2 linked regions of the Pelagibaculum spongiae genome follow. Each later gene encodes a partner of the first gene's protein in a complex. Links are inferred from orthologs where the notes say so. Each region holds a gene or a part of one and is shown on either strand. Other genes may lie near its edges. The genes, in order: nusB and rpsJ.

Region 1 (6,805 bases):
GGTGAGTGGCCATGTCGACGGCATCGGCCAATTACTTAAGCGTTATACTTCCGGGCGCAGCGAAAGATTTTTAATCCGTCCTCCAAAAAGTTTGGCGCACTACATTGCCCGCAAAGGCTCAATCACGATTGATGGTGTCAGTTTGACGGTCAATAAATTGATCGGTGATGACTTTGAGCTCAATCTGGTGCCGCACACGCTTCAAAGAACAACCCTTCAGTGGTTAAAAGCCGGTGACAGCATCAACCTAGAAGTTGATTTGTTGGCGCGTTATCTGGAGCGATTGCTTCAGCGCAATACAACCACTGATGATAATGACGAGAATGGCGACACATCAGCAGCCACTGGTTTATCACTGGAACATTTGGCCAAATGCGGTTTTCTCGGCTAATCCGAGCAAACCAGTAATAGTGAGTAGGTTAGATAGGGTTTAGCACCATCTGATTTACTCAATTTGGTTAAGTGATGTGTTTGGGTAAGCGTTCTATCCAACACAGCTTTTAGTAAAACCAGTTTGAAGATAACAGTCCAAGACGAGTAGATATGATGGCAGAGCAGCAAGGTCTGAACACCACAGAAGAAATAATCGAGGACATTCGCCAGGGGAAAATGGTCATCGTAATGGATGACGAAGATCGGGAGAACGAAGGTGACCTGTTAATGGCCGCCGAATCCGTTCGTCCTGAAGACATTAACTTTATGGCGACCCATGGCCGAGGTCTGATCTGTCTGACCTTGACCCGCGAACACTGTAAAAAGCTGCAACTGCCACTAATGGTGCAGGACAATTACTCTCAATATTCGACCAACTTCACCGTTTCTATTGAAGCAGCTGAAGGGGTGACAACCGGTATTTCAGCAGCGGACCGTGCGGTAACTGTGCAAGCAGCGGTTAAACCCGATGCAGTGGCCAGCGATATTGTTCAGCCTGGACATATCTTTCCATTAAGTGCTCAGCCAGGTGGTGTTTTGTCCCGCGCAGGGCACACAGAAGCCGGTTGTGATCTGGCTCGTCTGGCAGGAAGAACGCCTGCGGCTGTGATCGTTGAAATTCTCAACGAAGATGGCACTATGGCGCGCCGGCCGGATCTGGAAATATTTGCCAAAAAGCATGGTTTGAAAATTGGTACTATTGCCGATCTGATTCATTATCGTAATCGCCATGAGCAAACTATTGAGCGCCAACCAACGCGCAAAATGGAAACTCGCTGGGGCGATTTTGATCTGATTCCATACCGCGACAGCATCGATGACCACGTGCACTTTGCATTGGTTAAAGGTCAGCTGGATCCGGAAAAAGCTGTGCCAGTTCGGGTGCACGTACCGGAAGTGATTGAAGATTTACTCGGTGGCGAGCGTGTTAATGGCGGTTGGCCATTGCAAGAAGCAATTCGCTATGTGGGCGAACAAGGCGAAGGCGTGGTGGTGGTGCTGGGCAAGCAAGAGTCAGCAGATGAGTTGATGGAAAAAGTCGCTCAGCTAGACTTGGCAGCCAAGCCACATGATGCCAACAATAAAAAAATCCAGGGTTATAAAACCGTGGGTGCAGGATCGCAAATCTTGGCCGATTTGGGGGTTCACAGAATGAAGCTGTTAAGTGCGCCGAAAAAATTCAGTGCCTTATCAGGTTTTGATCTGCAGATTGAAGAATATATTGCCTACGAAGGATCGTCTGATAAGTAACCTTCAAGGCTGGACGGAGATATAACCGGTAGCGGTAGGCGTACCGCGCTGGTTTTATCTCGGCAACCAGACGCAGTAAAAATGCGTTAATCAGAATACGTTAACCAGGAATAGATAATGAGCAATATCCAAGTAATTGAGGGCGACTTCATTCAGCCTACAGGTAAAAAAATTGCCTTGCTGGTTGCCCGTTTTAATAGCTTCATCGTTGACAGTCTGCAGTCGGGTGCTATTGATGCGCTGCGTCGTCAAGGCGTTAAAGATGAGCAAATCGTTGTTATAAAAGTACCAGGCGCATATGAAATGCCTCTGGCGGCGCAAAAATTGGCAGAAAGCGGCGAATACGCTGCGGTAGTCACTTTAGGCGCAGTAATTCGTGGTGGTACCGCGCACTTTGATTTCGTAGCAGGTGAAGCTGCTAAAGGTATGGGCCAGGTTAGCTTGAAAACTGGCGTACCGGTAATCTTCGGTGTGTTAACTACTGATTCTATCGAGCAGGCGATTGAGCGTGCCGGTACTAAAGCTGGTAACAAGGGTGCGGAAGCAGCCATGACCGCTTTGGAAATGATTAATTTGTTAGAAAGAGTTTAAGATGAATCCTGCAGCAAGACGTAAAGCCCGTAAATTGGCTGTACAAGCGCTTTACCAATGGCAAATGACCGGTCATAGCATTGTTGGCATTGAAGGCCAGTTTTTGGCAGACAATGATTTCAAACGCACCGACTCGGATTATTTTAAAGAGTTGTTTTGCCGTGCCGCCAGTACTGCTGAACAGTTAGACGCTATTTTTAGTGAATTCTCCAGCCGTCCGCTGAAAGAAATCACCCCCGTTGAGCTGTCTATCTTACGTTTGGCAACTTATGAGTTGTCAGTACGGGTTGATGTGCCAGTAGCCGTTGCGATTAACGAAGCTTTGGATTTAACTAACGCTTTTGGCGCTGATGACTCCAATAAGTTTGTTAACAGCATTTTAGATAAAACTGCTGCCAAACTTCGTCCAAACGAGGCTCGGCCTGCTGAATAAGCATTAATCCGCTTGGTTTAGCTGCAGTGTTCGATTTGCTTTAAAAACAAATCAAAAAAAATCCCCGATCAGAAATGGTTGGGGATTTTTTTTGTTCTGATTTTTTGTTGTTTTGTGACTAGAGCGAGCGGAGGTATAGCCATCGTGATATTTAAAACAATAAAATTAAAACTGTATTGTCATTAAATTCATTTTAAAAACTGATATTGGTCAGGGTCGGCTGCACGCCTATATCCATGTAACTACAAAGGTTATGGTAAAGTCCCAGCTGCGTGCCGAGCAGAACATATAACAAAAAGTGATTAAACGTTGGTGATGTGTTGTCGCTTTTCTTGGTGTGATGTCTTTATAAAAATGGGTGCTTACATTCGATGTTGAAAAAAGAAATTAAAAAGTTCGATATATTATCTTTGGCTGTCGGAGCAATTATTGGTACAGGTGCATTTGTCTTGCCCGGAAGTATGTTTTTGAGTGCCGGTATGTTGAATTCGATTATTGCCATTTTGATTGGTGGTGTGATTATTGTTGGTGTGGAAAAAAACTACGGCTATTTATTGAAAAAGTTTCCAGTGGCCGGTGGTGAATATGCATTTACCTACGATGCATTTGGCTGGAAGCATGCGCTAGTGTGTGGCTGGTTTTTGACCTTGGCCTATGTCAGTTTAATTCCGTTTAACGCCACAGGGCTGGCTTTTGTTGCCAAATTTGTTATGCCTAGTCTATTGAAAGTTGGCTATTTGTATACGATAGCGGGCTCGAGTATTTATTTGGGCGAAGTTGCGCTGGCGATCTTTGCACTATGCCTTTTTGCCTGGATCAATATAAAAGGGATAAAGCTAGCGTCCAACTTTCAAAATATCATGGTTCTGATGTTGGTCGGCATAGTCTTTCTGTTTTTAAGCTTGATCATTGCAAAAACGGGTCTAGATAATCCATTTACTGCGACTTTCCTTGATGGGCAAAATATTGAGCTGTCGAATATTTTAAGAGTGCTGGCCATCGCGCCGATGCTTTATGTCGGCTTTGACTGTATTCCACAAGTTGCCGAAGAACTGGATTTTGACGCGAAGGAAGCTTCTAGGCTAGCGATATTCTCAATTTTCATTGGTGCAATGATTTATTGTTCGATTCTGTTTTTTACCAGTTTCGGGGTGACGCTGGAAGAAATTACTAGTGGCAAAATTGCATGGGCAACCGGCCATACCGTTGAATATTATTTCGGAAAAATTGGTTTGTGGGCGCTGGTACTTGCACTGCTGTCGGCAATTGTTGGTGGAATTAACGGTTTTTACATGGCAGCCAGCAGACTGTTGTTTGCAATGTCTCGTGGAAAAATCCTGCCGGAATTCTTCGGTGTATTAGATTCGAAATATCAAACACCTAAAAATGCGATCTTATTTATTTTAGGCATCTCATTAATTGCGCCGTGGTTTGGTAGAAACGTATTGGGCTGGATTGTTGGTACTTCCAGCGTTGGCGCCTCTGTCGGCTATTTATATGCAAGCTTGTCGGCTTATAAGCTGTATAAGGCTGAACATAGCAAGGTCTTCTTGCCAGCAGTATTTGGTTCAATCGCCTCGATGATGTTTTTAGTTCTGCTATTGGTGCCGGGGCTGAGCAGTACATTGTCGATGCCGTCAGCGATTATTGTATTGCTGTGGGCTGTTATGGGTTACTGCTTTTACCGGTTTTATGATTTGCAGGTAGTTCACCACACCAAACAAGAATTGAATCGATTGATTTTGAATCAAGGTGCTGTTTCTATAGGAAAATAACAGAATAGTTGCCAAGCTTCGCAGAAGTTCGGGTTGCTGAATAAGCGCGGACTGACTGAATTTAGCTGCAATTATCGGTGGGATTTAAAAAAACCTCGATCAGAAATGGTCGAGGTTTTTTATGTTTAATTTATAGTGTTTTTCTTAATAAGTAGGTAATGACACCTCTGTCAATTGACATGTTTGGTAGTGAGTTATAACTTGTTTTCGAACGGTGAAGAAATTGTTGCTTGCTAGTCAAAGTGGGGTTTGGATGTCATGTTTTTGTGGTGCTATGAAATAATAGTTTTGCATAAGCTGTTGTATCGCATAATACGATGCAATAAGCCGACATACTTGATGATTTAAGCTAATTGGGTTAGATGATGTTGTAGATATAGATATTACATAAAATAAATTGACTTCTGTTATATCTAAAATAAAGGTGAGAGCTGTTCTAGTTGCTATTGAATTAATGGAGAAAATATGGCTAGAGGAAGTGGGTTTAGAACGGTAATAAAAGTCGTCAAAGCCATTGATAGAGCACAAAAGCAAGCGGCTAGGGAGGCAGAGCGGAGGCATAAGCAAGGGGAGAGAGAAAGAGCTAAGAAGCAACGTGAGCATGATAAGCAAACTCGTCAGAAAGATAAGGAGGTGGCTGCTAAAGAAAAAGCCAAAATTCTTGCACATGAAAAAGAACAAACGGCTAGAGAGAAGGCGCGAATTGCTAATGAAAAAGCTCAGGTTGCTAGAGAAAAATCCCAAATTATAGAGGAAAGAAAAAGGTTTAAGAAAACGATTGAAAATGCCAAGGCTGCTTATGAAAAAAGGTGTGAGGGTAGAGAGAGCCTTCGAAATGAGTTCGTAAATTTGGAGTTAAGGTAAACCTATGGATGTTAATATAATACTGGTAGTTGCAGCTGCAATCGTTGTTTCGATTACCCTAACTTATTTTTTAACAAAAAGAAAGTTTGATCGCCAGCTAGAAAGTTATAAATCCATATCTGATGCAATTTCTGAATCAAAGACAACCTTGTCTAAAATAGAACATTCCATTAATCAAGAAAAAAATTATTTTCTGAATTAAGTGATGAAGTCAAGGGGCGTCAAGAGACACTTAAATCTGAATTGTCTAAAATAAGATCTGAAGTAATCAATTCCAAAGAGGAATTGTCAAAAACAAATATCGAAACAAGATCGCTGCAATTATTAAAGTCTAATGCAGAGGAGTTGCTTTCCAAGGTAAAAGAAAACGAGACGATTCTAAAATCTATTGAAGGTGAAATACGACGTAGAAGTGAAGATATAGCAAATAAAGACAATCAATTGCATAAGCTTGTTGGGAGTATTGACCTTTATTCAAGAATGAATGAGTACGTCGCGAATGGTTTTTTCGAAATGCCAGAGTATTTGCATGAAACATCAGCTAGATTCTCGGAAGAAATAAAAAGGGTTCGTCAAAAACAGAAAAATCTTATTAAAGACAAAGAAGCCATTAAATACCCAATATCAACTATTGTAATGTCTGATAAGTCGTACAATAAAAAAATCCTTGATGGTCAAGTTAAGCTGATGCTTAATTCATTCAATATAGAATGTGACTTTTTGATTGGGAAGGTGAGTCCAGGTAGCTTTGCAAGAACTCTTGAGCGAATTGAAAAAATAGCAAATTCTTTAGAAAGTTCGGCAGTAACGCTCCATTGCGGTTTTAATATTGAATATGTAAAGCTGAAATATGAAGAATGTAAGCTCCAATATCAATACACGCTGAAAAAACAAGAAGAGCAAGATGAGCAGCGTCTTATTAGAGAGCAAATTAGAGAGGAACAAAAAGCGATAAAAGAATATGAAAGAGCAATCCTTCAAGCAGAAAAAGAAGAAAAAATGTATCGCCATATGCTTGAGAAAGCACGAGAAGAACTAAGCAAAGTATCTGATGAAGGAAGGATTGTTGCAGAGCAACGTATTGCAGATCTAGAGCAGCAGCTAGCTGACGCAGAAGCGAAGGAAGAAAGAGCGAAAAGCATGGCAGAACAGACTAGAAAAGGTCATGTCTATGTAATTAGTAATGTAGGGTCCTTTGGTGATGATGTTTACAAAATCGGGTTAACTCGGCGACTAGAACCAATGGATCGGGTTAAGGAGCTAGGTGGTGCCAGTGTACCTTTTTCATTTGATGTTCATGCAATGATTTATGTTGAAGATGCGCCAGCATTAGAATCTGCATTGCATAGAGAATTTACGCAATCACGAGTAAATGCGGTTAACTTGAGGAAAGAATTTTTTAGAACAGACCTGCATTCAATTAAAAAAGCAGTGGAGCGTATAGCAGGGGTAGACACTG
Region 2 (6,920 bases), on another replicon or contig:
TGAGTATGAATCAGAAGTTCGTCACTACGCACACGTAGACTGCCCAGGTCACGCCGATTATGTTAAAAACATGATCACTGGTGCTGCGCAGATGGACGGCGCAATTTTGGTATGTGGCGCGACTGACGGCCCAATGCCTCAGACTCGTGAACACATCCTGCTTTCTCGTCAGGTTGGTGTTCCATACATCGTAGTATTCCTGAATAAAGCTGACTTGCTGGCAGAAGATTGCGGCGGAGCGGACAGCGAAGAATATGCTGAAATGCTTGAGCTGGTTGAAATGGAATTGCGTGAGCTGTTGGGTGAGTATGACTTCCCAGGCGACGACACTCCAATCATTGCAGGTTCTGCATTGATGGCGTTGAACGGCGACGATGCTAACGAAATGGGTACTACCGCTGTTAAGAAGCTGGTAGAAACTCTGGATACTTATATCCCAGAGCCAGAGCGTGCAATCGACGGCGCATTCATCATGCCAATCGAAGACGTATTCTCAATCCAGGGTCGTGGTACTGTTGTTACCGGCCGTGTTGAGCGTGGTATCGTTAAGATGGGTGAAGAAGTTGAAATCATCGGTATCAAAGATACTGTGAAGACAACTTGTACTGGTGTTGAAATGTTCCGCAAGCTGCTTGACGAAGGTCGTGCAGGTGAGAACGTTGGTGTGTTGTTGCGTGGTACTAAGCGTGAAGACGTTGAGCGTGGTCAGGTATTGGCTAAGCCAGGTTCTATCAACCCACACACTACATTCCAGTCTGAAATCTATGTATTAGGTAAAGACGAAGGTGGTCGCCATACTCCTTTCTTCAAAGGATATCGTCCACAGTTCTACTTCCGTACTACTGACGTGACCGGTACTATCGAATTGCCAGAAGGCGTTGAGATGGTAATGCCAGGTGACAACATTCAGATGACGGTTGAGCTGATTGCACCAATCGCTATGGATGAAGGCCTGCGTTTCGCTATTCGCGAAGGCGGCCGTACCGTAGGTGCAGGTGTTGTAGCTAAGATTCTGAAGTAATAGCTAACACATCTGAAAAAGCTGTGTTATAGTCGCCGCCTCTGCTGATTAGGCAGGGTGGCGACGCAGCTTTTAAGTTGCATAGCTAAATCATACAGCTGCCCCGATTTGGGTGCGGAATGTTTTTAAAAATGTCGCTCCTTTACCAGCAAGGTGAAGTGATGCGATGGTTTTTTTTATTTGTTTGGAGTGCGGTAGACATGTCCAACCAACGGATTCGGATTCGTCTTAAGGCATTTGATCATCGCCTGTTAGATGCTTCCACCATGGAAATCGTGGAAACGGCAAAGCGTACTGGCGCACAGGTTCGCGGTCCAATTCCGCTGCCTACTCGTAAAGAGCGTTTTACGGTGTTGGTTTCCCCGCATGTTAACAAAGACGCGCGGGACCAGTATGAGATTCGCACACATAAACGTGTAGTGGATATCGTTGAGCCAACTGATAAAACAGTTGATGCGTTGATGAAACTGGACCTGGCAGCAGGTGTTGACGTGCAAATTAGCCTTGGCTGATTGCAGAATCACTGCTCTATATACAGTGAAAGATAAGAGGTTTCGATAATGGCTATTGGACTGATCGGTAAGAAATGCGGCATGACCCGTGTGTTTACCGATGAAGGCGTATCTATCCCTGTTTCTGTCATCGAGGTCGAGCCTAACCGGATTACTCAGATCAAGACTGAAGAGACTGATGGATATCGCTCTGTTCAGGTAACTACTGGCAGCCGTAAGGCAAGCCGTGTTACGAAGCCTGCTGCGGGTCATTTTGCGAAAGCAGGTGTCGAAGCAGGACGTGGTTTGTGGGAATTCCGTCTCGATGCGGAAGAGGGTCAAGACCTTGAAGTAGGCGCTGAACTAACAGTTGGGCGTTTAGAAGCAGGTCAGAAAGTTGACGTAACGGGTACATCTAAAGGTAAAGGTTTCGCTGGTGTTATTAAGCGTCACAACTTTGCTATGCAGGATGCAACTCACGGTAACTCTCTGTCTCACCGTGCCCATGGTTCTACAGGTCAGAACCAAACTCCGGGTCGTGTATTCAAGGGTAAGAAAATGGCTGGCCAGATGGGTAATGCTCGCGTAACCGTGCACACTTTAGAAGTTGTACGTGTAGATGCTGAGCGTAATCTTGTGCTGGTTAAAGGTGCGGTTCCTGGTGCTACTGGTTCAGACGTAATTGTCAAACCAGCAGTCAAGGCTCGTGGCTAATAGGAGATAGATTGTGGAACTGAATCTGGTTGCTCCAGCAGATGGCGCTGCTCAAGGCACAATCGAAGTATCCGAAGCGTCATTCGGCCGCGACTTTAATGAAGCTCTGGTTCATCAGGTAGTCGTGGCGTATTTGGCTGGCGCTCGTCAGGGTACTCGTGCCCAGAAGAATCGCGCTGCTGTTAGCGGTGGCGGCATTAAGCCGTGGCGACAGAAAGGTACTGGCCGAGCACGTGCTGGTACTATTCGTAGCCCGCTATGGCGTAAAGGTGGTGTGACTTTCGCGGCTCAGCCGCAAGATCACAGCCAAAAAGTTAACCGCAAGATGTATCGCGGCGCAATCCGCTCCATCCTGTCTGAATTGATTCGTCAAGATCGTCTGGTAGTAGTACCAGAGTTCACGATTGAGTCACACAAGACTAAGGATCTGGTAGCGAACTTAAAGGCCCTAGGCCTGAAAGAAGTGCTGATCGTTACTGAAGCAGTTGACGAGAACTTGTTCTTGGCATCCCGTAACCTGCATAAGGTTGAAGTATTGGATGTTGAAGGCGTTGACCCGGTAAGCCTGGTTAACTTCGACAAGGTGGTGATGACTGTAGCTGCTGTTAAGCAGTTCGAGGAGAAATTGGCATGAATCAAGAGCGTCTTTTAAAGGTTCTTCTTGGTCCACATATTTCCGAGAAAGCTACCGTCATAGCTGAGAAGAATAACCAAGTTGTCTTCAAAGTCGTCAAAGATGCAACCAAGCTTGAAATTAAAAAAGCTGTGGAATCACTCTTTGATGTGAAGGTGAAGTCTGTCCGAACTCTAGTAGCGAAGGGCAAGACCAAGCGTACTGGCGCGATCATGGGACGCCGCAAGGACTACAAGAAAGCATATGTAGCTCTAGCGGAAGGTTCTGAGATCGAATTCGCCGGCGAATAACAGGGGTTTAAAGCATGGCTCTGGTTAAATGCAAACCGACGTCCGCTGGTCGTCGATTTGTTGTCAAGGTGGTCAATCCCGAGCTCCATAAAGGAGCTCCGCATGCGCCACTGCTGGCAACCAAGAAGAAGAGTGGAGGTCGTAACCATAACGGTCGCATCACTACTCGTCACATCGGTGGTGGCCACAAGCAGCACTACCGTATGATTGATTTCAAGCGGAATAAAGATGCTATCCCAGCACGCGTTGAGCGTCTGGAATATGATCCTAACCGTAGCGCATTCATTGCTCTGGTTCTGTATGCAGACGGCGAACGTCGTTATGTCATTGCAGAAAAGAACATGACCGCAGGTACTGAATTGATGAACGGCGTAACTGCCCCAATCAAGCCAGGTAACTGCATGCCGCTGCGTAATATTCCGGTTGGTAGTCAGATTCATTGCATCGAGATGAAGCCTGGTAAAGGCGCTCAGCTCGCTCGTTCTGCAGGTGCCACCGTGCAGCTGTTAGCGAAAGATGGTGCATATGTCACTTTACGTTTACGCTCTGGCGAAATGCGTAAGGTGTTGGCAGATTGTCGCGCAACCATTGGCGAAGTATCCAATTCCGAGCATAGCTTACGCTCACTCGGTAAAGCAGGTGCTTCTCGCTGGCGCGGTATCCGCCCAACTGTTCGCGGTGTAGCTATGAACCCGATCGATCACCCACATGGTGGTGGTGAAGGGCGTACATCTGGTGGCCGTCATCCGGTTTCACCATGGGGTACTCCTACTAAGGGTTACAAGACTCGCAGCAACAAGCGTACGGATAAGCTAATCGTACGTCGTCGCAACCGGAAATAGGTAGAGGGTCGACATGCCTCGTTCACTGAAAAAAGGACCGTTTGTAGACCTTCACCTGATTCAGAAGGTTGAAGCAGCGGTTGAAAGTAAAAACCGTCGTCCTATCAAAACCTGGTCACGCCGTTCCATGATCCTACCGGAAATGGTTGGTCTGACTATCGCTGTACACAATGGTCGTCAGCATATCCCAGTACTTGTTACTGAAGATATGGTAGGCCATAAGCTTGGCGAATTTGCTCCTACCCGTACTTATCGTGGCCATGCCGCCGATAAGAAGGCCAAGAAGCGATAAGGCGGAGATGACGATGGAAACTGTAGCCAAGTTAAAAGGCGCGCAGATCTCTGCGCAAAAAGTTCGTCTCGTTGCAGACCAGGTCCGCGGCTTACCAGTGGATCGCGCTTTGGAACTTCTGACATTCAGCACCAAAAAGGCTGCTGTATTGATTAAGAAGACTCTAGAGTCAGCGATTGCTAACGCCGAGCACAATGATGGTGTAGACATTGACGAACTCCGTGTCAGCACTATTTTTGTTGACGAAGGATCGACGCTGAAGCGTATTCGTCCTCGTGCCAAAGGCCGTGCGAATCGCATCCTGAAGCGCTCCAGTCACATCACTGTGACAGTGTCTGATAGCTAGGGGATAACGAGATGGGTCAAAAAGTACATCCGACGGGTATCCGCCTGGGTATCGTCAAGGACTGGGCCGCTCGCTGGTATGCTGACAGCAAGGATTACGCGAATTTTCTGGCGCAAGATCACCAGATTCGTGAATTCCTGACTAAGGAGCTGAAAAATGCTTCTGTTGGTCGCATTCAGATCGAACGTCCAGCTCGCGCACTGCGTATCACGATTTTCACTGCTCGCCCCGGTATTGTTATCGGTAAGAAAGGTGAAGATGTTGAGAAGCTGCGCAAAAAGGTTACTGCACTGACTGGCATCCCAGCCAACCTGAGCATTGAAGAGATCCGCAAGCCGGAACTCGACGCAATGTTGGTTGCTGAAGGTGTAGGTCAACAGTTGCAGCGCCGTGTAATGTTCCGTCGCGCTATGAAGCGTGCGGTTCAGAATGCCATGCGTTTGGGCGCTAAGGGTATCAAAATCGAAGTATCTGGCCGTTTGGGCGGAGCTGAGATTGCTCGTAGCGAATGGTATCGCGAAGGTCGCGTACCTCTGCATACCTTACGTGCTGACATCGACTATGGCACTTACGAAGCTCTGACCACATACGGAATTATCGGTATTAAGGTTTGGATCTTCAAAGGTGAAGTATTGGGTGGCCAACTTCCTGTAGCTGAAGAAAAGCAGCAACAGCCGAAGAAGCCTGCACGCAACCGGAAGAAGTCCGGTGGCGGTAAGTAAGGGGTAGCCAAGCATGTTGCAACCAAAACGGATGAAATTCCGCAAGATGCATAAAGGTCGTAACCGCGGAACAGCAATTGCCGGTGGCAGTGTTAGTTTTGGTGAGTTCGGTCTGAAGGCGACTGGCCGTGGTCGTATGACTGCACGTCAGATTGAAGCCGCGCGTCGTGTAATTACTCGTCACGTTAAGCGTCAAGGTCAATTGTGGATTCGGGTATTCCCTGATAAGCCAATTACTGAAAAGCCGCTGGAAGTTCGTCAGGGTAAAGGTAAAGGTAATGTTGAATACTGGGTTGCCCAGATTCAGCCTGGCCGTATGCTCTACGAAATTGAAGGTGTGTCGGAAGAAGTAGCTCGCGAGGCGTTCCGCCTAGCATCAAACAAGCTGCCGATTTCAACAATTTTCGTGACTCGGACGGTGATGTGATGAAAGCAGAAGAACTTCGTCAGAAAAGCTCCGATGAGCTGAAGACCGAGCGTCTTGAGCTGCTGAAAGAGCAGTTCAATCTGCGCATGCAGAAGGCGACTGGCCAACTGGCTAAGTCCCACCTTCTGAAAGGTGTGCGCAGAAATATTGCGCGGATCGAAACCGTGCTGAAGCAAAAGGCAGGTGAGTGATGACTGAGCAAGCAAAATTGGTTCGTCACGTGACTGGCCGCGTTGTCAGCGACAAGATGGATAAAACCGTTGTTGTCATGACCGAGCGTAAGGTGAAGCACCCGATCTACGGCAAGTTCGTAACTCGCTCAACCAAGCTGCACGCGAACGATCCCGAGAATACTTGTAAGATCGGCGATCTAGTCACAGTGAAAGAATCCCGTCCTTTGTCTAAGACAAAGAGCTGGGAACTGGTTGAGGTTGTCGAGCAAGCTCGATAACTCTTGTTACCAGCACCGGGTCTGGTGAGATGCCGGAACTGGTGTTACAATCCTGCGCCATTTGAGGCTCGTCGTGTTGGCGAGCCTCTGCGTGGGTACTAGCGGAGATTTCCCAAAATGATTCAGATGCAGTCTGTGCTTGACGTTGCAGACAACAGTGGTGCACGTCGAGTTATGTGTATCAAGGTATTAGGCGGTTCTCACCGTCGTTATGCCGGCGTCGGAGACGTAATCAAAGTCAGCGTAAAGGAAGCGATCCCGCGCGGTAAGGTTAAGAAAGGTGACGTGCATAACGCAGTAGTTGTGCGCACTCGCAAGGGTGTTCGTCGTCCTGACGGTTCCGTGATTCGCTTCGATGGTAACGCGGCGGTACTGCTGAATAAGCAGAACCAGCCTATTGGTACTCGTATTTTTGGCCCAGTGACTCGTGAATTGCGTACAGAACAATTCATGAAAATCGTTTCACTGGCACCAGAAGTGCTTTAAGCGGGTGAAGGTTCATGCGTAAATTACAGAAAGGCGACGAGGTAATCGTCATCAACGGTAAAGACAACGGAAAGCGTGGCACTATTAAAAAAGTGGGCGAAGACCGTGTTTTAGTTGAAGGCATTAACCTGGTCAAAAAGCATGTCAAGCCTAACCCGAACGCGGGTGTGGCAGGTGGCATTGTTGAAAAAGAGGCCGCCCTGC

What was found.
Region 2: the proteins of nusB (region 1) and rpsJ are in contact, whole or in part, in a solved structure (PDB 3D3B), measured with the Escherichia coli proteins. The link is inferred for Pelagibaculum spongiae from one-to-one orthologs.

The regions. Positions count from the first base shown.
Region 1 is NZ_QDDL01000001.1:60,818-67,622, reverse strand. What follows is about bases 1,230-3,991. They hold nusB (transcription antitermination factor NusB), read left to right. Parts: upstream 1,230-2,275; coding sequence 2,276-2,707; downstream 2,708-3,991. Other genes in these bases: DC094_RS00320 (APC family permease), read left to right, coding at 3,079-3,991; ribH (6,7-dimethyl-8-ribityllumazine synthase), read left to right, coding at 1,801-2,274; ribBA (bifunctional 3,4-dihydroxy-2-butanone-4-phosphate synthase/GTP cyclohydrolase II), read left to right, coding at 1,230-1,683. Outside these bases: DC094_RS00340 (riboflavin synthase), read left to right, coding at 1-391; more of ribBA, read left to right, coding at 547-1,229; more of DC094_RS00320, read left to right, coding at 3,992-4,482; DC094_RS00315 (hypothetical protein), read left to right, coding at 4,948-5,346; DC094_RS00310 (hypothetical protein), read left to right, coding at 5,351-5,548; DC094_RS00305 (SNIPE associated domain-containing protein), read left to right, coding at 5,590-6,805. UniProt on the Escherichia coli protein: Part of the processive rRNA transcription and antitermination complex (rrnTAC). The complex forms an RNA-chaperone ring around the RNA exit tunnel of RNA polymerase (RNAP).
Region 2 is NZ_QDDL01000009.1:164,195-171,114, reverse strand. The notes cover bases 1-2,877. They hold rpsJ (30S ribosomal protein S10), read left to right. Parts: upstream 1-1,221; coding sequence 1,222-1,533; downstream 1,534-2,877. Other genes in these bases: rplW (50S ribosomal protein L23), read left to right, coding at 2,857-2,877; rplD (50S ribosomal protein L4), read left to right, coding at 2,240-2,860; rplC (50S ribosomal protein L3), read left to right, coding at 1,582-2,226; tuf (elongation factor Tu), read left to right, coding at 1-1,021. In the rest of the region: more of rplW, read left to right, coding at 2,878-3,150; rplB (50S ribosomal protein L2), read left to right, coding at 3,165-3,992; rpsS (30S ribosomal protein S19), read left to right, coding at 4,006-4,284; rplV (50S ribosomal protein L22), read left to right, coding at 4,298-4,630; rpsC (30S ribosomal protein S3), read left to right, coding at 4,642-5,352; rplP (50S ribosomal protein L16), read left to right, coding at 5,366-5,779; rpmC (50S ribosomal protein L29), read left to right, coding at 5,779-5,970; rpsQ (30S ribosomal protein S17), read left to right, coding at 5,970-6,230; rplN (50S ribosomal protein L14), read left to right, coding at 6,348-6,716; rplX (50S ribosomal protein L24), read left to right, coding at 6,731-6,920. UniProt on the Escherichia coli protein: Involved in the binding of tRNA to the ribosomes. Part of the processive rRNA transcription and antitermination complex (rrnTAC). The complex forms an RNA-chaperone ring around the RNA exit tunnel of RNA polymerase (RNAP).